4 regions of the Bradyrhizobium sp. USDA 4502 genome follow, and region 2 is predicted to be linked to each of the others. Evidence: predicted binding sites of a transcription regulator. Region 2 holds the regulator's gene; each other region holds the start of a gene.

Region 1 (4,899 bases), 310 kb from region 2:
GCCGCGCGCCTTCGCCTCCGGCAGGCCGGCGAACCATTCGCGGATCGGCGTGAAGGCGCCGGTATAGGTCGCGGGGTTGGAGCGCGGCGTGCGGCCGATCGGCGACTGGTCGATGTCGATGATCTTGTCGATGTGCTCGAGGCCCTCGATGCGGTCGTGCGGCGCGGCGCCTTCGCTGGCGTTGTTCAGCTTGCGGGCGATGGCGCGGTACAGCGTGTCGATCAGCAGCGTCGACTTGCCGCCGCCGGAGACGCCGGTCACGCAGGTGAACAGGCCGAGCGGGATTTCGGCCGAGACGTTCTTGAGGTTGTTGCCGCGCGCGTTGACGACCTTGATGGTGCGCCGGTGGTTCGGCGGCCGCCGGTCGGGCACAGGCACCGACAGCTCGCCGGTGAGATACTTGCCGGTCAGCGATTTCGGGTTGCGCATGATCTGGTCGGGCGTGCCTTCGGCGACGATGTGGCCGCCATGCATGCCGGCGCCGGGCCCGATGTCGAGCACGTAATCGGCGAGGCGGATGGCATCCTCGTCATGCTCGACCACGACCACGGTGTTGCCGAGGTCGCGCAGCCGCTTCAGCGTGTCGAGCAGGCGGGCATTGTCGCGCTGGTGCAGGCCGATCGACGGCTCGTCCAGCACGTAGAGCACGCCGGTGAGGCCCGAGCCGATCTGCGAGGCGAGGCGGATGCGCTGGCTCTCGCCGCCCGACAGCGTGCCGGAGGAGCGCGACAGCGTCAGGTAGTTCAGGCCGACATCGAGCAGGAAGGTCAGGCGCTCGCGGATCTCTTTCAGGATGCGCGTCGCGATCTCGTTCTGCTGCGCGTTCAGCGCCTCCGGCACCGTCTCGAACCATTCGCCGGCGCGCTTGACCGAGAGCTCGGAGATCTCGCCGATATGCTTGCCGCCGATCTTAACGCACAGTGCCTCGGGCTTCAGCCGATGGCCGTTGCAGCCTTCGCAGGGCACGTCGGAGAAATACTTGCCGAGCTCCTCGCGCGCCCACTCGCTCTCGGTTTCGCGGTAGCGGCGGTTGATGTTGGTGATGACGCCCTCGAACGGCTTCTTGGTGTCGTAGGAGCGGACGCCGTCCTCATAGGAGAACTTGATCTCGTCGTCGCCGGAGCCGTGCAGCAGCGCGTTCTGGACCTTCTTGGTGAGGTCCTTCCACTTGGTGTCGAGCGTGAACTTGTAGTGCTTGCCGAGCGCGGTCAGGGTCTGGATGTAGTAGGGCGAGGACGATTTCGCCCAGGGCGCGATCGCGCCCTTGCGCAAGGTCAGCTCCTTGTCGGGGATGACCAGGTCCTCGTCGATATGCTGCTCGACGCCGAGGCCGCCGCAGGCCGGGCAGGCGCCATAGGGGTTGTTGAACGAGAACAGGCGCGGCTCGATCTCGGGGATCGTGAAGCCGGAGACCGGACAGGCGAACTTCTCCGAGAACAGGATACGCTCGGGCCCGCTCTTGTCGTGGATCTTGGCGGTCTTCTTCTTGTCCTCTTTCTTGTCGTCCTGCGCTGCCGCCGCCGGCGCATCGGCGTATTCGATCACGGCGAGGCCCTCGGCGAGCTTCAGCGCGGTCTCAAAGCTTTCCGCAAGGCGCTGGGCGAGGTCGGGACGCACCACGATGCGGTCGACCACGACGTCGATGTCGTGCGGGAATTTCTTGTCGAGCGCGGGCGCTTCGGACAGTTCGTAGAAGGTGCCGTCGATCTTGACGCGCTGAAAGCCCTTCTTGAGATACTCGGCGAGCTCCTTCTTGTACTCGCCCTTGCGGCCGCGCACGACCGGCGCCAGCAGATATAGACGGGTGCCTTCCGGCAGCGCCAGCACGCGATCGACCATCTGCGAGACGATCTGGCTCTCGATCGGCAGGCCGGTGGCCGGCGAATAGGGCACGCCGACGCGCGCCCAGAGCAGGCGCATGTAGTCGTAGATCTCGGTGACGGTGCCGACGGTGGAGCGCGGATTCTTCGACGTGGTCTTCTGCTCGATCGAGATCGCCGGCGACAGGCCGTCGATCTGGTCGACATCCGGCTTCTGCATCATCTCGAGGAATTGGCGCGCATAAGCCGACAGCGACTCGACGTAGCGGCGCTGGCCCTCGGCATAGATGGTGTCGAACGCGAGCGACGATTTGCCGGAACCGGACAGGCCGGTGAACACCACGAGCTTGTCGCGGGGAATCTCGACGTCGATGTTCTTCAGATTGTGTTCGCGCGCGCCACGGATCGTGATGGCGCGCGATGAGGAGCCGGCGTTCTGTTGGCGCTTCGCCTTGAGCACTTCATCCATAGCGACGGTTCCGGGCGCATGCTTGGGCGCCTTTTGGGCGCGCATCGCCGGTGATGCCGGGACCTTGCGCCGATGGGGTGTGAAGGCTGGAACGTAGGAAGAACGGCCGACAATTTCCAGTGCTGAGTCGCGTCCATCAACGGATAGTTTGCCTGATGGCAGCAGCCGTCAGCAGGGCCGGTTCCGCTAAAGCCTTTCCCCCGTTCCGATGGAATCGGAACAGGGGCTCCAGATTCCTGCTTTGACCCGTTTTCTTTCCGCGAGCCGGAATCCGCTTCGCTCGAAAACGCTCTTACGCAAAAAGGCCGGCGCGAGGCCGGCCTTTCGGTGCGTTCTGATCGCAGATCAATCTTAGTACTTGGCGACGATCGGGCCGCCGAAGTGATAGTTCACGCCGAACTGGGCGCTGTGCAGCTCGAGCGTACCGGAGGGCACGCCGAAATAGTTCTCGCTGTCGAGGCTGCGATACAGGTATTCGCCCTTGATCGACCACTGCGGGGCGATGAAGGCTTCGACGCCGGCGCCGACGGTCCAGCCGGAGTGGAAGTTGCTCTGCGAGGCGGTCACGCCGAGCGCGGTGACGCTGACCTCGTTGTTGGCCCAGGCGTAGCCGCCGGTGCCGTAGAACAGCACCTTGTCGACGGCGAAGCCGAGGCGGCCGCGCACGGTGCCGAGCGAGTCGATTTTGCTGCGGGCGGTGACGCCGAGCGTCGAGACCGATGCGTCGATGTCAGCGCCTGCAGCGTCGACCTCGAGGCCGTACACGATGTTGCCGGCCTGCCAGTTGTAGCCGATGGTGCCGCCGCCGAAGCCGCCTTCCATGCTCGGGGTGCCGGAGTTCTCGCTGGCGTAGCCGCCGAAGCCGCCGACGTAGAAGCCGGTCCAGTTGTAGATCGCGGCCGGCGCCGGAGCCTTCACGTAAGGCGCGCGTGCCGCCATGTCGGCGGCCATTGCCGGTGCAAAAGCGCTCAGTGCAAACATGCCGGCCGAGGCCAGCAAAACAATCCTCATTTTCAAAGTCCCAGTCCCATTTTCTTGTTGTCCCTTCAGAGATCTTGAAGAGAGCGTCACAGCAGTGTCGCGTGACGTGCTGGTGCTTCTACAGAGAAATGCCGGAACGTGTGTATCCGCGAAACCACAACGCACCGAAAACGGCCCCGGTGAGGTGCGCGTGCACACGCAACGAAAAAGCCGGCGCACAAACAGGCGCAAACAAAAAGGCCGGCGCGAGGCCGGCCTTTCGTCTGGATCAATCGGCCTGGCGCGATCAGTAGCGCGCGACGACCGGGCCACCCCACTTGTAGTTCACGCGGACGGTGACGAGGTCGACGTCCTGGCGATCGCGGATGGTGCTGTTCAGCGTGCCGTTGGGAGCGATCAGGTTGTAGGTCTTGTCCTGCATGAACAGGTGGTCGTATTCGATGCCTGCGGTCCAGTTCGGCGCGAAGCCGACTTCGATGCCGGCGCCGACGGTACCGCCCCAGCGGGTGTCGCTGGCGCTGCCGACGAGCACACCGGTCGGCGTGAAGTAGGTGTTGAAGCGGTTGTCGGTCAGTGCCGCGCCGCCCTTGGCGTAGAGCAGCACGTTGTTGACGGCGTAGCCGATCTGGCCGGTGAACAGGCCGAACGCGTCGATCTTGGACTGGTTGGTGAACAGGCCCGGGAAGATCGCGCTGTTGTTGCTGCCCTTCAGGTCAGCCCAGTCGCCCTGCGCTTCAAGGCCGAACACCCAGGTGCCGGCCTGCCAGCGATAGCCGATCTGGCCACCGGCGACGCCGCCGGTTGCATCATGGCAACCATCTGATGCGAGGAAGATGCCGGCCGGGAGCTGGTCCCAGCAATTGTGGCTCGAGCCCCAGCCGCCGTTGGCGCCGATGTAGAAGCCGGTCCAGTCATAGATCGGGGCAACCACTGGCGGCGGCGCCTTGGTGTAGGGGCGCGCAGCGAGATCGGCAGCCGCGGCAGGCGCAGCAAACGCAATCAGAGCAACCGTACCGAGCAAAAACTTCTTCATTATCAATCCCCCAGCACCCCGATCGGCTTCCAAACGGTCCCGAAGCACGATCCCAGACGCGAGCGCCCGCGCCATGGTTGGAGCTATACGCTGATTCAACCGCAAACGCAGTCTCCCAAATGCAACACTCGCGGGAGAAGTATCGATAAGGCAAGCTGCTGGTTTGTTTGTTGTTTTTCTAAATCTTGCTGCCGAGCGTCGGCCTGCGCCGAGATCGACTGCCGCTCCGACGGCACTGGCCGCTTCTACGGATGGTTGTGGCGAACAAAACTGGAACGATGCCGGATCCGGTGCTATATCCCGATATCCGTGGATAACCGCGCGACGGCAAAGGCGACGAGCCGGCACCGGCGTATAGGGTCATCCACGACGCCTGCGACGTAAGTGGCGAAGGTTGAGAGTGGCGGCCGAATGTCCGGACGCCCGGTTTTTGAGTGGAGATGATGCGATGGCAGGAAGCGTGAACAAGGTGATCCTGGTGGGAAACCTCGGCAAGGATCCGGAAATCCGGCGGACGCAGGACGGCCGTCCGATCGCAAACCTTTCCATCGCCACCTCGGAAACCTGGCGCGACAAGGGCACCGGCGAGCGTAAGG
Region 2 (4,899 bases):
ATCCTGTTCTTCGACGACCTGGCCGCCAATATCGAAGGTGCGCGGGCGCGCGGCCTTCATGCTATCCACGTGACGTCGACGGATGACGTGGCAAGGGCTTTGACCGCACTTGGAATTTGAACATTAAGAATTGAGGAGCTCTGAGCGTGGCCCTGATGCCGGTTGCCGATGCCCTGTCCGCCGTCCTCGCCGGCGCCGAACCGCTGCCGGAGGAGATGGTCGCGCTCGATGCCGCCTACCACCGCACGCTTGCGCACGACCTCGCGGCGCTCCGCACCCAGCCGCCGCAGCCGATGTCGGCGATGGACGGCTATGCGGTGCGCGCCGCCGATGCGGCTGATCTAAAGGCCCGGCTCAAGGTGATCGGCGAAGTCGCCGCCGGCCGGCCGTTCGAGCGGACGGTCGGCGCCGGCGAGGCGGTGCGGATCTTCACCGGCGGCGTGATCCCCAATGGCGCCGACGCGGTGATCATCCAGGAGGACACCGCCGTCGACGGCGACCACATCACGATCACGGAGGCCGCCAGCGTCGGGCGGCACATCCGCCCGGCTGGGGTCGACTTCCGTGAGGGCGAGGTGCTGCTCGCCGGCGGCAGCCGCCTGTCCGACCGCGCGCTGTCGCTGGCGGCCGCCATGAACTATCCGGAACTTGCGGTGCGCCGCCGCCCGAAGGTCGCGGTGCTGGCGACCGGCGACGAGCTGGTGATGCCGGGCTCGCAGCCCGGTCCCGGCCAGATCGTCTATTCCAACGGCTACGCGCTGCGGGCGCTGGCGCGCGCCGAAGGCGCCGAGACCGTCGACCTCGGCGTTGCCGCCGACACGGTAGAGGCGACCACGGCGGGCATCCGCCGGGCACGCGAGGCCGGCGCCGATGTCCTCATCACGACAGGCGGCGCCTCGGTCGGCGACCACGATCTCGTCAAGCGGTCGCTGGAAGCCGAGGGCGTCGAGATGGCGTTCTGGCGGATTGCGATGCGGCCCGGCAAGCCGATGATGCATGGCCGGCTCGGCGCGATGCGGGTGATCGGTCTGCCCGGCAATCCGGTGTCGTCCTATGTCTGCGCCTTCCTGTTCCTGGTGCCGTTGATTCGGGCGCTGAGCGGCCGGAAAGTGATTCATCATCGCCGCGCGAGCGCCCTGCTCGGCCGCGACCTCGCCGCCAACGACCAGCGCGAGGACTATCTGCGTGCGCGGCTCGAAGCGCGCGAGGACGGCACGCTGATCGCAACGCCGGTGACGCAGCAGGACTCGTCGCTGCTCGGGAATCTCGCTGCGGCACGGGCACTTCTCGTGCGTCCGCCGTTTGCAGCGGCGGCCGTCGAAGGCAGCGAATGCGAGATTCTGACACTGCCCGAATAGGGTTTTCGCGCCCCGCCGATTGTGCGTTGCCCGACGCGTTCACCGGAAATTAAGTGGTTGCGGAACACATATCGAACATATAGTGTCCGTTCATGATTTGTTTCGAGTACTGGTGTCTACAATCGGGAAGCCGCGTGGAAGCAGGTGCATCGAGCACATGCTCCTGAGGTCAGGCCCGGCCTGCAGGCCCCACCAGAAGAGTCTCGGAATCGAACGACGCTATCAACCGGGGGAATACTCGAGATGCTCACGCGCAAACAGTACGAACTACTGCGTTTCATCAATGAACGTCTGAAAGAGGCCGGCGTACCGCCCTCCTTCGACGAGATGAAGGATGCACTCGACCTGCGCTCGAAGTCCGGTATCCACCGCCTGATCACTGCGCTGGAGGAGCGCGGCTTCATCCGCCGCCTGCCGAACCGCGCCCGCGCCATCGAGGTCATCAAGCTGCCCGAACTCTCGGCCGGCGGCGGCAACGGCCGCCGCGGCTTCACGCCCAGCGTCATCGAAGGCACCCTCGGCCGGCGCGCCAGCACGCCGCCGATTGCCGAGGACGACGGCAACCGTCCGGTCGCGGTCCCCGTGATGGGCCGGATCGCCGCCGGTACGCCGATCGAGGCGCTGCAGACCCGCAGCCACACCATCAGCGTGCCGCCCGACATGCTCGGTGCCGGCGAGCACTATGCGCTCGAGGTGCGCGGCGACTCGATGGTCGATGCCGGCATCCTCGACGGCGACATGGCGCTGATCCAGCGCAACGACGTCGCCAATACCGGCGACATCGTGGTGGCGCTGATCGACGAGGAGGAAGCCACCCTGAAGCGCTTCCGCCGCCGCGGCGCATCGATCGCGCTCGAGCCGGCCAACACCGCCTATGAAGTGCGCATCCTGCCGCCGAACCGGGTCCGCATCCAGGGCAAGCTGATCGGCCTTTATCGCAAATACTGAATTGCAAATACTTGCGGCGGCCGGGAACGAGCAACACGTCGGATCGTTCCTTGCGTACGGCCTGCCCGATGCGCTCCGATACCTCTCGCGCAGCGTCGCGTGTTTGTGATCGGAGCGATCTCGGACCAGTCGTACAATCGCCCAGAAACGAGCAGACGCTCGTTCGCTATCGTCCACTCTGGTAGAGGCCCTAATGCCTCAAGGAGAGGCACGGGTCGCTACCTCGAAATGAGGAGCCATCCGATGTGTGACTATAGTCTGCACGCCGTGGCATCGCGCCCCGCCATTGTCGGAGAGACGCTGATCACGACGACGTTCCGCGGCACGTCGACCCGCGGCTTTGCTTCGGAGAATGACCCCACTGTCGCGGTCTGCATGCTGCCGGGCACCGAGCTCGCTTTCGCCGAGAACGTTCGCTACGACAGCCGCTGGATCTGGACCAAGACGCTGAACTATCGCGTCGGCGTGTTCAACGAAGTCGAGCCCGACGTGCCTGATCGGCATCATGACGCGGTCGAATTCCCCGACGGCAGCCATGTGCTGGTGACCCAGCTGGTCGAGGGACAGCGCGTTAGCGTGCTGCAATTGCCGGCGCTGCATCCGCCGGTCGAGCAGAAGCCGAAGGTTGTGGAGCGGCGGCCCTCCGCATTCGCAACGCTGTTTTTGGGTTGAGCGCATCGTCGCCGCGGAATGAGCTGTTCGGCGGCGGATGACCTAAGCAATTTCGGGCGACCCCGGACTCCCGCTTCCGGGGCGCAGAAGGAGATTTGCGTCGGCCGGCGCCTTGGCGCATCATCGGGCACGGAGGACGTGCGCGGTGGTCGATAAGGTCACATGGCAAAAGGCTGGACGCGTCACGGAACCGGGCCGCTACATGTTCCGGTTCGGTTGGCTGACGGTAACGGCCGACGACCTGAAAGTCTGGGAGCAATTTCCCGAGGCTTCCTTCACCCTCGTCAAGAAGCCCGACGCCGGCCCCGACTCCGACGAATACCATCTCGGCCTGTTCGAGCTGCCGAGCGGCCCCTCGCCGGACCACGGCTAATCATCGCCCTGCAGATCGGTCTCGGCCGGCGTCGCATCCACCGCAGGCCGCGGCGCGGCGGCGGGCGCGCGCAGCGTCGTTTCGCTCTCGCCGTCGCCGGGAACCGCCGGCGACCACGGCCGGTCGATCCCGCCGGGCTTGACCGCATCGACGGCGTAGCCGTCCCTGATCCTTCGCAGCACCAGCGCGCCGTGGCGGCGCAGCCGCTCGGCATCGATCACCGATGCCGCGCAGCCCTGCGGCGCCGGCCGCGCCGTCACGATCAGGGCTGCGCGCTCGCAGTCGTCCGCCAGCGCCTCCGGCCGGGTCGCCAGCGCGACGAAGACGCCGCCGGGTCCCTGGGTCACGCAGCCGCCGGCATCGCACGAGACGCCCTCGCCGAGCGACGCATCGGTGGCGGTGCGCGCGTCGGCGTCCGCCGCCAGCCACTCCTTGACCAAAAATGCATCCTTGGCGCTGTGCATCAGATGCAGCCACCCGTCACCGCCACGCACCGCGACGTTGCGGCCGTCGCCCGAGATCAGCACGTCCGGCTGCGGCACCCTGAGCGCCCAGACCGAGGCCACCAGCAGCAGCACCGCGCCTGACCAGCGCAGCGGCGTGCGCAGCAGCCCGAGCAGGATGATGCCGGCGCTCGCTGCGATCAGCGGCCCGATGCCGAACGCCGCCATGCGGCCGACCGCGCCCGGGAGTGCGGCGACCCATTGCGTCACCAGGATCATCCAGTCGATGCCAAGACCCATGATCGCCCAGAACAGTCCGTCGAAGCCGACCGGCATGGCGACGAGCCCGAGCAGGCCGGCCGGCATCACGACCGCCGAGACGACAGGCATCGCCGCAAGGTTCGCAAGCAGCCCGTAGGGCGTCACGCGGTGGAAATGGAATGCGGCATAGGGCGTCGTCGCCAGCCCCGCCACCAGCGAGGCCAGCATCAGGCATCGTGAGCTCGCGCCCGCCCCACAGCGCGACGCGCGCGGTCGCCGAATGGTCGGGCGACGCCAGCAGGTTCGGCAGCCCGATCTGCACCAGCGCCACCAGCCCGAGCGTCGCGGCGAACGACATCTGGAAACTGGGATGCACCAGCGCCTCCGGCGCGATCGCGAGCACGATCAGCGCCGCCACCGCCAGCGTCCGGAAGGTGATCGCGCGGCGGTCGACGATCACGGCGAGCAGCACCACGGCGGTCATGAAGAACGACCGTTGCGTCGCGACCTCCGCGCCCGACAGCAACAGATAGAACGCCGCGGCGACCAGCGCGGCCGCCGCGGCCCATTTCTTGATCGGATGCCCCGCCGTCAGCGCCGGAAACAGCGCGAGCAGCGCGCGCACCGCGAAGAACACGACGCCGGCGACCACGGCCATGTGGTAGCCGGAGATCGACAGCACATGGCCGAGCCCCGAGATGAACATCGCATCGTTGACCGGCGTCGAGATCGCATCGCGCCGGCCGGTGAGCAAGGCGGTTGCGATCGCGCGCTGGTCGCCGTCGAGCGTGGTGCGAATCCGCGCGTCGATGGCGTCGCGCAGGCCCTGCATGAAGGCGGCGTA
Region 3 (4,899 bases), 3.7 Mb from region 2:
AGAAGGAGCCGCGGCCGGACGATGCGCCGGTGCTGCGGCGTCTTGGCGCAGGTATCGTCGACCTCGCGCCGACGCTCGGCGATTTCGCCGACACCGCGGCGGCCGTCTGCGCGCTCGATCTCGTCATCGCCGTCGACACATCGGTGGCGCATCTCGCCGGCGCGCTTGGCCGCCCGGTCTGGATGTTGTGTCCCTATGCGCTCGACTGGCGCTGGCTGCGCGATCGCGCCGACACACCCTGGTATCCGACCATGCGGCTGTTCCGCCAGGACAGACCGCAGGCCTGGGATCGCGCGCTGGCGCGCGTGACGGACGAACTCGCGCGGCTCGCCGGCGGCGAGCGCGAGTTGCTGTTGCCGGCACGTTTAGCGCGTTGACCGGCCATCACCCCGCACTCATCCCCTGCGCGCCGCCGAGCAGCTTCACGTTGAGCCGGCCGCCGTCGAACAGCATCTCGTTCAGCGCTGCGTCGATGTCGTCAGCAGTGACATCCCGGCCTCCCCCGCGGGCGATGCTGGCCTGAGCGATGCGGCGCATCAGCTCCTTGATGAATGCGGCGCTGACCCCGGCGGTGCGCTGCACCGCTGCGTCAACCACGGGCGGTTCGAGCGGCAGGCCCTTGCCGTACAGTCGGATCAGCTTGCCGCGCCCGGTCTCGTCGGGCACCGGCACCTCGATGGCCTGGTCGATGCGGCCGGGCCGGCCGGCCAGCGCGCCTTCCAGCTCCTCGGGCCGGTTGGTGGTCAGGACGAACAGGATGTCGCAGTCCTCCTTCAGGCCGTCCATCTCGTTGAGCAGCTTGTTGAGCAGCGATTCCTCGCACGGTCCGCCCATGTCCTCGCGGTCGCGTGCGATCAGGTCGACGTCCTCGATCACGACCATGGTCGGCTGCAGCAGTCGCGCGAGGCTCATATAGGCGCCGAGCAGGCCGACCTGCTCGGCGGTGATGATCAGTGTGGTGTGATCCGGCAGGTTGGTGGCGAGATAGCGAATGGTGTGGGTCTTGCCGGTTCCGGGCGGGCCGTAGAGCAGGATGCCCTTGCGGGTCGACTGCCCGAGCTTGCGCAACAGATCGCGGCTTTCGACGAAGTCGAGCACGTTGCGGTCGAGCAGCCGCAGCGTCCGGTCCGGCAGGATCACGTCATCGCGCGCGACCGTCGGCAGGCGATGCACGGTCACGCCGCGCGCGCGGCCGCGATAGTCGGCGGCATCCTCCAGCGACAGGATCTTGCCGCGATAGGATCGTGCCGCGTGCACGGCCGCTTCCAGCTCGGCAAAGGTCCGCTGCACCAAGGCGTTTCCGGCGACGCCTGCGGGCACCGCGAGCTCGATCCGCAAGCCCGGCTCGGTCTGATAATCACGATGGTAGCTGAGCAGCACCGCGTAGCGCAGCTCTCCGGTTTGGCATAGCCACAAGCCATTGGTCAGGCATTTCACCGACTCAGGCTCGCCAACGTCGACGTCGTGATACTGCGGCGGCGCGATCGGCGGCGCGTTGCGGCTGTTCTCCATCAGCGAGGCAATCGCGAGGGTCTCATAGCGGTGTTGCTCATGAATGCCGAAGAAATGGATCGGCACATCGAACAACTTGTCGATCGCGATCTGGACGTCCGCTCGCATGTGACCGGGAAATTGTCGCGACCGGGTCATGATCTGATTGCGCGGCGTCCCGGCAAAATGCCAATCGAGCGCCATGAAGGCATATCTGAACTCCTCGCTCGGTAGATTTTCTGAGCTTGCCCGCGCGGCGATCAGGCAGTTGCCGCACAGGCAGACTGTCCGGCGGATGAGAAACACGTCGGTGACGGGCTCCAGCGCGCCACAGAGATCGCACGGCCGGGCCGCGTCGGCGGCCGATGCGGTGATCAGCAATGGATGCCCGTTGTTGCGGATCAGCTGTTGGGCGGACTCCAGCAGTGCCTTGGCCACCGTCGCGGGATAGGGGCCGCATGCGAATCCGTTCTGGGCCTCGATTCGCGCAGTGACGGCAACAGCCTCTTTCCGGGACTTGCCGAATACCGTGCGCAGCAGGTTGCGCATGAATTCTATCGGTGTCTCGTCGTCATCATGGATGAAGAGCCTGACCGGGCCGTTCTCGGCAAAAACGTCGTGCATGAGACCCCCGAACGCAATTGGGAACAAAAGAACAAAATAAGAACATCACGGCGGCTACTGCGCGTCAAGCGAAAGATTCTGCGGTCTCATCCCTGACGTGTAGTGAGCCGATCGGCCGGGAACGCGCACTGGAAGTGTAAACGCGGCTCAACGCCTGTGACGATTGTGTTGCGGCAAATGCCAAGAGATGGCCGTCACAGCGGCAAACTTCCGACACACCATCGGGGCGAAAAGGAGTATCCGACATGGCGCGAGCGCGAGAGCAGATTCCTCCCAAGGGTTTGCGGTCGCGCAGTTATTTTATGAGGCCCTCGTGTCGCACAAACTTCGCCTTGCGCTGCTTCTCGTCTTCACCTTGTTCGTCTCTCCCGCGCTTGCGCAGCCGGCCGCCAAGCCGGCGCCGCCGCAACCCGTTACCGGTAACGCGCTGACGCCCGAGCAGGCGAAACGTGCGCTCGACACGCTGCAGGACGACAAGAAGCGCGGCGAGATCATCAACACGCTGCGCGCCATCGCCAATGTCTCGCCGCAGGCGGCCGCCGCGGAGCCGGCGCCGGAGCAGCATTCGCCGATCCCGCTCACTGCCGACAGCCTCGGCGCACAGCTGTTGCTGATGGTGTCCGAGCAGGTCGGCGAGATGTCGCGCGAGGTCGCCGACGTCGCGCGCACGCTGACGCATTTCCCGGCGTTCTACTACTGGTTCGTGCGTACCGCCAACGATCCGGTCGCCTATGGCCTCTTGATCGATATCGCCTGGAAGCTGGCGCTGGTGTTCGGCTGCGCGCTGGCCGCCGAATGGGTGGTGTTCCGCCTGATCAAGCGGCCGGTCGCGTTCCTGGAAGCGCGGCTGCCGCAGACCGCGCGCATGCCGGTGCAGACGCTCGCCATCGTCGATCCGCCGTCGTCGGTTGCCGACGTCACGCCGGCGCCCGAGTTGCAGCGGCGCCGGCTCAGCCTGGCGCGGGCCTGGCAGTCGCTGGTCCGGCTGCCCTTCGTGCTTGGGCGCCTTTTGCTCGAATTGCTGCCGGTCGTCGTGTTCGGCGGCATCGCCACCGCGCTGCTCGGCACCGAGATCGGCGATCAATCGACCACGCGGCTCGTGATCCTTGCCGTCGTCAACGCCTATGTGTTCTCGCGCGTCTTGATCTGCGCGGTGCGCGCGCTGGCAGGGCCGTTCGGCCTGTTCCGCGTCCGTGCCGAGACTGCGGCCTATATCGAGATCTGGGCCCGGCGCATCGTCGCCGTCGGCGTCTCCGGCATCGCCTTTGCCAATGTCGCGCTGCTGCTCGGGCTGCATCGCGCCGGCTATGCCGCGCTGATCCGGCTCGTGATGTTGGTCGTGCATCTGTTCGTCGTCGTCATCATCCTGCAGTGCCGCCGCCAGGTCGCCGACGCCATCCGCGCGCCGGCCGATCGCACCGGGCTTGCGGCGCGGACGCGCAACCGGCTCGCGGCGCTCTGGCATGTGCTGGCGATCGCGCTCGACCTCGCGCTGTGGGCAGTGTGGGCGCTCAACATCCGCAACGGCTATTCGCTGCTGCTGCAATATTTCGTCGGCACCGTCGCGGTGCTCCTGGTTACCCGCCTCGTCACCATGGTGGTGCTGAGCCTGATCGATCGCGGCTTCCGCATCAGCCCGGAGCTGATCCAGCGCTTCCCGGGGCTGGAGACGCGCGCCAACCGCTATCTGCCGCTGCTGCGCAAGGTGGTCACGGCAGTGATCGCCTTCATTGGCTTCGTCGCGCTGCTCGAGGTCTGGGGCGTCGATGCCATCGTCTGGTTCTATGGCGGCCAGATCGGAAGCCGCCTGATCTCGGCGCTGGTGACGATCGGCATTGCCGCGCTGGCCGCGGCCGTGATCTGGGAAGTCGCCAATGCGCTGATGGACCGGCAGATCGACACCCTGTCGCGCGACGGGCATTACGCCCGCGCCGCGCGCTTGCGCACCTTTCAGCCGATGCTGCGAACCGCGCTGTTCTGCATGATCGTCGCGGTGGTCGGCCTCACGGCGCTCAGCGAGATCGGCGTCAATGTCGCGCCGCTGCTGGCCGGCGCCGGCATCGTCGGCATCGCGATCGGCTTCGGTTCGCAGAAGCTGGTGCAGGATCTGATCACCGGGCTGTTCCTCCTGATCGAGAACACCGTGCAGGTCGGCGACAACGTCACGGTGTCGGGCCTCTCGGGCGTGGTCGAGAACGTCTCGATCCGCACCATGCGGCTGCGCGCCGGCGACGGTTCGGTGCACGTGGTGCCGTTCAGCGCGGTGACCACGATCACCAACTCCAGCCGCGGCGCCGGCAATGCCGCAGTCAGCGTCAACGTGTCCTACAAGGAGGACACCGACCGCGCCGGCGAGGTGCTGAAGGACATCGTCGCCCAGATGCGCCAGGAGACGGCGTATCGCGCATTCATTCGAGGCGACCTCGAATTGTGGGGCGTCGACAAGGTCGACGGCTCGGTCGTGACCATCGTCGGCCAGATCCGCTGCACCGATAGCGGCCGCTGGGCGGTGCAACGCGAGTTCAACCGCCGCATGAAACGGCGCTTCCAGGAGGAGGGCATCGAGATCGCCTCGATGGGCCAGACCATCCTGATGCAGCTTCCTCCACCCTCCGAGCCCGATACCAACGCCCAGCCGCGCCGCGCGGCGGGCTGATCCGGCGCTCCGCTTCACCTCGCCCCGCTTGCGGGGAGAGGTCGAATTCGAGCGAAGCTCGAATTCGGGTGAGGGGAAGTCTCCGCGAGAGTATCTGCTTCCGTGTGTGCGAAGGCAGCCCGAGCCAA
Region 4 (4,899 bases), 2.5 Mb from region 2:
AGATCGTCACCGACGATGTCGAGGCGATCAGAGCCGTGATCCGGCGCTGGATCGCCGATCCTGCCGTCGATGCCGTCATCACCACCGGCGGCACCGGCTTCACCGGCCGCGACGTGACGCCAGAGGCGGTCGAGCCGTTGTTCGAGAAGCGGATGGACGGCTTTTCGATCGCCTTCCACATGCTGAGCCACGCCAAGATCGGGGCGTCGACGATCCAGAGCCGCGCCACCGCCGGCGTTGCGGGCGCGACCTTCATCTTCTGCCTGCCGGGCTCGCCCGGCGCCTGCCGCGATGGCTGGGACGGCATTTTGGCCGCGCAGCTCGACTACCGCACGCGCCCCTGCAATTTCGTCGAGATCATGCCGCGGCTGGATGAACATCTGCGCCGGCCAAAGGCGAAAGGCGCGAGCGCTTAGCCGCTGCTTTTTTGTCATCCCGACGCGCAATTGCGCATCTGAGGGCGTGTGAACCACGAACCCGAATCTCAAGGGTGAGCTTCCGTGGCCCGGATGGAGCGAAGCGAAATCCGGGGCAGTCTCTTCCGCTGCAGCACCGCTCCCGGATTGCGCTTCGCTCTATCCGGGCTACGCAGTCCAGACGTCTCGGCGCTGCGGCTTCACAACTCCAGCTCCCAGGTCTCGCCGACCAGGTCGACGCCAAAACTGTGATGCTTCTCTTCCTTGACCCGCTGGAAGCCGGCGCGGGCGTAGATGCCGCGCGCGGCGACCAGGATGCTCTGGGTCCAGAGCGTCATCTTCTTGTAGCCCTTCTCGCGCGCGGCGCGGATGCATTGCTCGACCAAGGCGCGGCCGACGCCGAGCCCGCGCGCCTTTTCTTCCACAAGCAGCAGGCGCAGCTTGGCGACCCCGTCGCCGCCGTCGACCAGGAAGACCGAGCCGACCGGCTCGCCGTCGACCTCCGCGATCCAGCAATGCTCGCGGGCCGGATCGAACGATCGCAAAAACTGCGCGCAGATATCGGCCACCAACGCCTCGTAGCTGATGTCCCAGCCATATTCCTCCGCGTAGGCTTGTCCTTGCCGCGAGACGATCCAGCCCATGTCGCCGACGCGATGGCTGCGCAGCAGGAAGCCGACCGGTTTCTCGGCCGGCGGCTCCAGCGATTGCTCGATCGTGCCCATGGCGCGCACCACCGCGGCGCGACGGTCGCTGTCCATCTGCTTCAATAGTGCCCCGACCTCGCTACGCGAGCGGCGGTCGAGATCGGCGGCTGCGGTACGGCCCTTGGCGGTGAGGGCCACCTCGTTGACGCGTTTGTCGGCCTTCGATGGCTTCCGCGTCACGATCTGGCGGCGCTGCAGCGCCGCCAGCGTGCGGCTGACGAAGCCGGCATCGAGGTCGAGATCGCGCACCAGGTCGGTTGCGGTGCAATTTTCGCGGTGCGCGAGCTCGTAGATGATCCGCGCTTCCTGCAGCGTGAATGTCGAGTGCAGCAGCTTCGGCTCGATGATGCCGAGCTTGCGGGTATAGAACCGGCTGAAGCCGCGGACCGCGGCGACCTGGTTCTCGAGCGTGGTGTCATAGGAATTTGATTTCATCAAATATATTATTTGACGGAATCAAATAATCCGCAAGCGCTTTGTTCAGGCCACCATGATCCGGCTCCGCAGCATGGTGCGGGAGGAACGGCCGAGCCGGCGCAGCAGGCGCGCCTCGGAGCGGCGGGCGTCGGGCCGGTAGCCGCCGATCCGCTCGTAATGCTCGCGCGCGATCAAAAGGCCTTGTTCGGCCGAGGGCCCGGTGATCATCCGGGCAACGAATTTGAGGCCGTCGCGCAGGCCCGGATCGGTGTAGGGTGCGCGGGCGTAGCGGAAGATGCCGGCGCGGTCCTTGCCGCTCGCCGCCACCATCTGGATGAACTGGGTGGTTTCCTCGATCCAGCCGGCATCGAGCACCGCGCCCGGATGCAGGAACATCAGCCAGGGCGACCGCGCCTGCCGCGCGCCTGCCGCAAGCGCGGCGGCGCGCGTGCCCTCGAAGCGCAGGAAGCGGCAGCCGGCGACGTCGGCGACGCGCTCCATCACATCGCTGTTGCCGCGGTCGACCAGCAGCACTTCGCGGATGACGCCCGCGGCCGCGCCCGGCACCAGCGCCGCCAATGTTGCGACCGCGGTGCGCTCGACGCCGTCGGTTGGAATTATCACGCTCAGCATGATTTTGAGGCTTCGATGGCTCAAACGGTGGAGAAACTCCGGCCGTGTTATCACCTTGTCATATTCAAAGCAGCCTGTTCGCCTGCAGAATTTTGTAGCAAGGTTTTGTGGAATTTCTCCGTTCATGTTCTTGATTTGTTCTCGTGCTGTGTTAGCTTCAAAGCATGAGCCGAGCATCCTCTCATGCCCTCAAGCACCCGCCGGTAACGGCGCCCTCCGATAACCCGGCGGGTGCACCTTCCCCTTTTCCCGAGCTTGCGGTCGCGATCGAGCGCGAGCGGCGGCGCGGCCGCGGCGCGCAGTCCAACGCCAGCGGCCGCTACGAGGCCGAGGCGCGCGTTGCCTTCGACGACGGCTGGCAGAGCCTCGAGGACCTGCCGCCATTTGCGACCAGCGTGGCGCTCGACACCTCGCGCAAGGTGATCACCCGCAACGACTCGCCCGACATCGGCTTCGACCGTTCGATCAATCCGTATCGCGGCTGTGAGCATGGCTGCGTCTATTGCTTCGCGCGGCCGACCCACGCCTATCTCGGCCTGTCGCCGGGGCTGGACTTCGAATCGAAGCTGTTCGCCAAGCCGGACGCACCCGCGCTGCTCGAGAAGGAGCTGGCGGCGCCGGACTACGAGGCGCGGATGATCGCGATCGGCACCAACACCGATCCTTATCAGCCGATCGAGCGCGACCGGAAGATCATGCGCGCCATCCTCGAGGTGCTGGAGCGCGCCGGCCATCCGGTCGGTATCGTCACCAAGTCGGCACTGGTCACCCGCGACATCGACATCCTGGCGCGGATGGCCAAGCGCAATCTCGCCAAGGTCGCGCTCTCGGTGACGACGCTCGACCCGAAGCTTGCCCGCACCATGGAGCCGCGCGCCTCGACCCCGCCGAAGCGGCTCGAGGCGATCAAGCGGCTCGCCGACGCCGGCATCCCGACCACGGTGATGGTCGCGCCCGTGATCCCGGCGCTGAACGACTCCGAGATCGAGCGCATCCTCGATGCCGCCGCACATGCCGGCGCCAGGGAGGCGAGCTACGTGCTGCTGCGCCTGCCGCTCGAGGTGCGCGATCTGTTCCGCGAATGGTTGATGGCGAACTATCCCGACCGCTACCGTCACGTCTTCACGCTGATCCGCGACATGCGCGGCGGCCGCGACTACGACTCGCAATGGGGCACCAGGATGAAGGGCACCGGCCCGATGGCCTGGATGATCGGCCGCCGCTTCGAGATCGCCTGCGAAAAGCTCGGCCTCAACAAGAGGCGGACCAAGCTGACCACCGATCACTTCGCCAAGCCGAAGCGCAACGGGCAGCAACTCAGTCTATTCTAGGCGAGGGCGTAGCCCGGATGGAGCCCAGCGAAATCCGGGGTCCCGTGTTAGCGGCTGATGCTTTCCCGGATTGCGCTTCGCTCCATCCGGGCTACGAAGACGTCAAACAGTGAGTGCAAACATGAGTAACGCCCCGACCGCACGCTTCACCGTCCTCACGTTGGGCGTGAGCGACATGCGCGCCAGCATCGGCTTTTATGAATCGCTTGGGTTCACCAGGAAGATGCGCGCGACCGGCGAGGAGGTCGCATTCTTCGAGACCGGCGGCACCGTGCTCGGCCTGTTCCCATGGCATCTGCTCGCCGCCGATGCCGGGCTGCCGGATCAGCCACGGCCGTCAGCGTTCCGCGGCGTCGCGATCGCCTGGAACTGCAACGACGACGCCGAGGTCGATCGTGTGATGGCGTTCGCGCTGTCGAAAGGCGCCAGGCTGCTGAAGCCCGCGCAGCCCACCAGCTATGGCGGCTATTGCGGCTATTTCGGCGATCCCGACGGCCACGCCTGGGAAGTGGTGCGCGCGCCGGGCTTTGAGGTTCGCGACGACCGCCGGGTGTCAATTCCCGATTAGAGCGCCGATCCCGATGAGGGTGGCGGATTGAATAACGGGGAAGGGCGCCAGGTTCCCGGTTGCGCCGCGGGCCGGGCTTGATCACGATCCCCGCATGATTCGGGACAAGTCCAATAGCACGTCAAAGACCGCGTCGAAGAAGAAGCCGGCCGAGCCCGCCAAGCCGGACAAGCGCGTGATCGTGGTGACGCGGCCGAGCTTTCGGCGCGAGCGCGCGCTGATCAAGCGCGGCGTCTGGCCGGTCGCCGGCTGCGACGAGGCCGGGCGCGGGCCGCTGGCGGGTCCGGTGGTCGCCGCCGCCGTGGTGCTGGACCCAAATCGGATACCCAAGGGCCTCGATGATTCGAAGCGGCTGACCGTCGAGCGCCGCGAGGAACTGTTCGAGGAAATCTGCGCGACAGCAGCGTTCTCGGTCGCGGTGGCGTCACGGTCGCGGATCGACCGCGACAACATCCTGCGCGCCTCGCTGTGGGCGCTGGCGCGCGCCGTGCATGCGCTGCCGGAAATGCCGAAGCATGTCTTCGTCGACGGCCGCGACAAGCTCGCCACGCCCTGCGACTGCGACGCCGTGATCGGCGGCGACGGCATCGTGGCCTCGATCGCGGCGGCCTCGATCATCGCCAAGGTGACGCGCGACCGCCTGATGTGCGCGCTGGCGCTGGATTGCCCCGGCTACGGCTTCGAGCAGCATAAGGGCTATGCCGTCCCCGAGCACCTCGAGGCGCTCGATCGGCTCGGCCCCAGCAGCCATCACCGCAGCTTCTTCGCTCCCGTCGTCGCGGCGCGGCTGAAGCATTTCCCGGTCCCGGCGGAGCCCGACCTGTTCA

The links. Region 2 encodes LexA, which represses DNA repair genes until DNA is damaged. Its sites were predicted from a motif close to TGTTCNNNNTGTGTTCNG; they were not measured.
Region 1: a site for LexA is predicted at 2,377-2,394, ahead of uvrA (excinuclease ABC subunit UvrA). Genes of this name have one in related genera too.
Region 3: a site for LexA is predicted at 2,143-2,160, ahead of ACVW1B_RS32150 (ATP-dependent Clp protease adaptor ClpS). Genes of this name have one in related genera too.
Region 4: a site for LexA is predicted at 2,299-2,316, ahead of ACVW1B_RS26585 (PA0069 family radical SAM protein). Genes of this name have one in related genera too.

The regions. Positions count from the first base shown of each region.
Region 1 is NZ_JBSSGF010000001.1:2,871,823-2,876,721, forward strand. It holds gene uvrA (excinuclease ABC subunit UvrA) at 1-2,289, opposite strand, end outside; gene ACVW1B_RS13080 (outer membrane protein) at 2,641-3,300, opposite strand; gene ACVW1B_RS13085 (outer membrane protein) at 3,557-4,303, opposite strand; gene ACVW1B_RS13090 (single-stranded DNA-binding protein) at 4,752-4,899, shown strand, end outside.
Region 2 is NZ_JBSSGF010000001.1:3,182,630-3,187,528, forward strand. It holds gene ACVW1B_RS14555 (HAD family hydrolase) at 1-120, shown strand, start outside; gene ACVW1B_RS14560 (molybdopterin molybdotransferase MoeA) at 147-1,358, shown strand; gene lexA (transcriptional repressor LexA) at 1,602-2,306, shown strand; gene ACVW1B_RS14570 (hypothetical protein) at 2,550-2,978, shown strand; gene ACVW1B_RS14575 (hypothetical protein) at 3,124-3,351, shown strand; partial or broken gene ACVW1B_RS14580 (ComEC/Rec2 family competence protein) at 3,348-4,899, opposite strand, start outside.
Region 3 is NZ_JBSSGF010000001.1:6,882,532-6,887,430, reverse strand. It holds gene ACVW1B_RS32155 (tetratricopeptide repeat protein) at 1-377, shown strand, start outside; gene ACVW1B_RS32150 (ATP-dependent Clp protease adaptor ClpS) at 385-2,115, opposite strand; gene ACVW1B_RS32145 (mechanosensitive ion channel family protein) at 2,429-4,771, shown strand.
Region 4 is NZ_JBSSGF010000001.1:5,692,772-5,697,670, reverse strand. It holds gene moaB (molybdenum cofactor biosynthesis protein B) at 1-416, shown strand, start outside; gene ACVW1B_RS26595 (bifunctional helix-turn-helix transcriptional regulator/GNAT family N-acetyltransferase) at 617-1,558, opposite strand; gene ACVW1B_RS26590 (glycosyltransferase) at 1,604-2,173, opposite strand; gene ACVW1B_RS26585 (PA0069 family radical SAM protein) at 2,338-3,504, shown strand; gene ACVW1B_RS26580 (VOC family protein) at 3,626-4,072, shown strand; gene ACVW1B_RS26575 (ribonuclease HII) at 4,167-4,899, shown strand, end outside.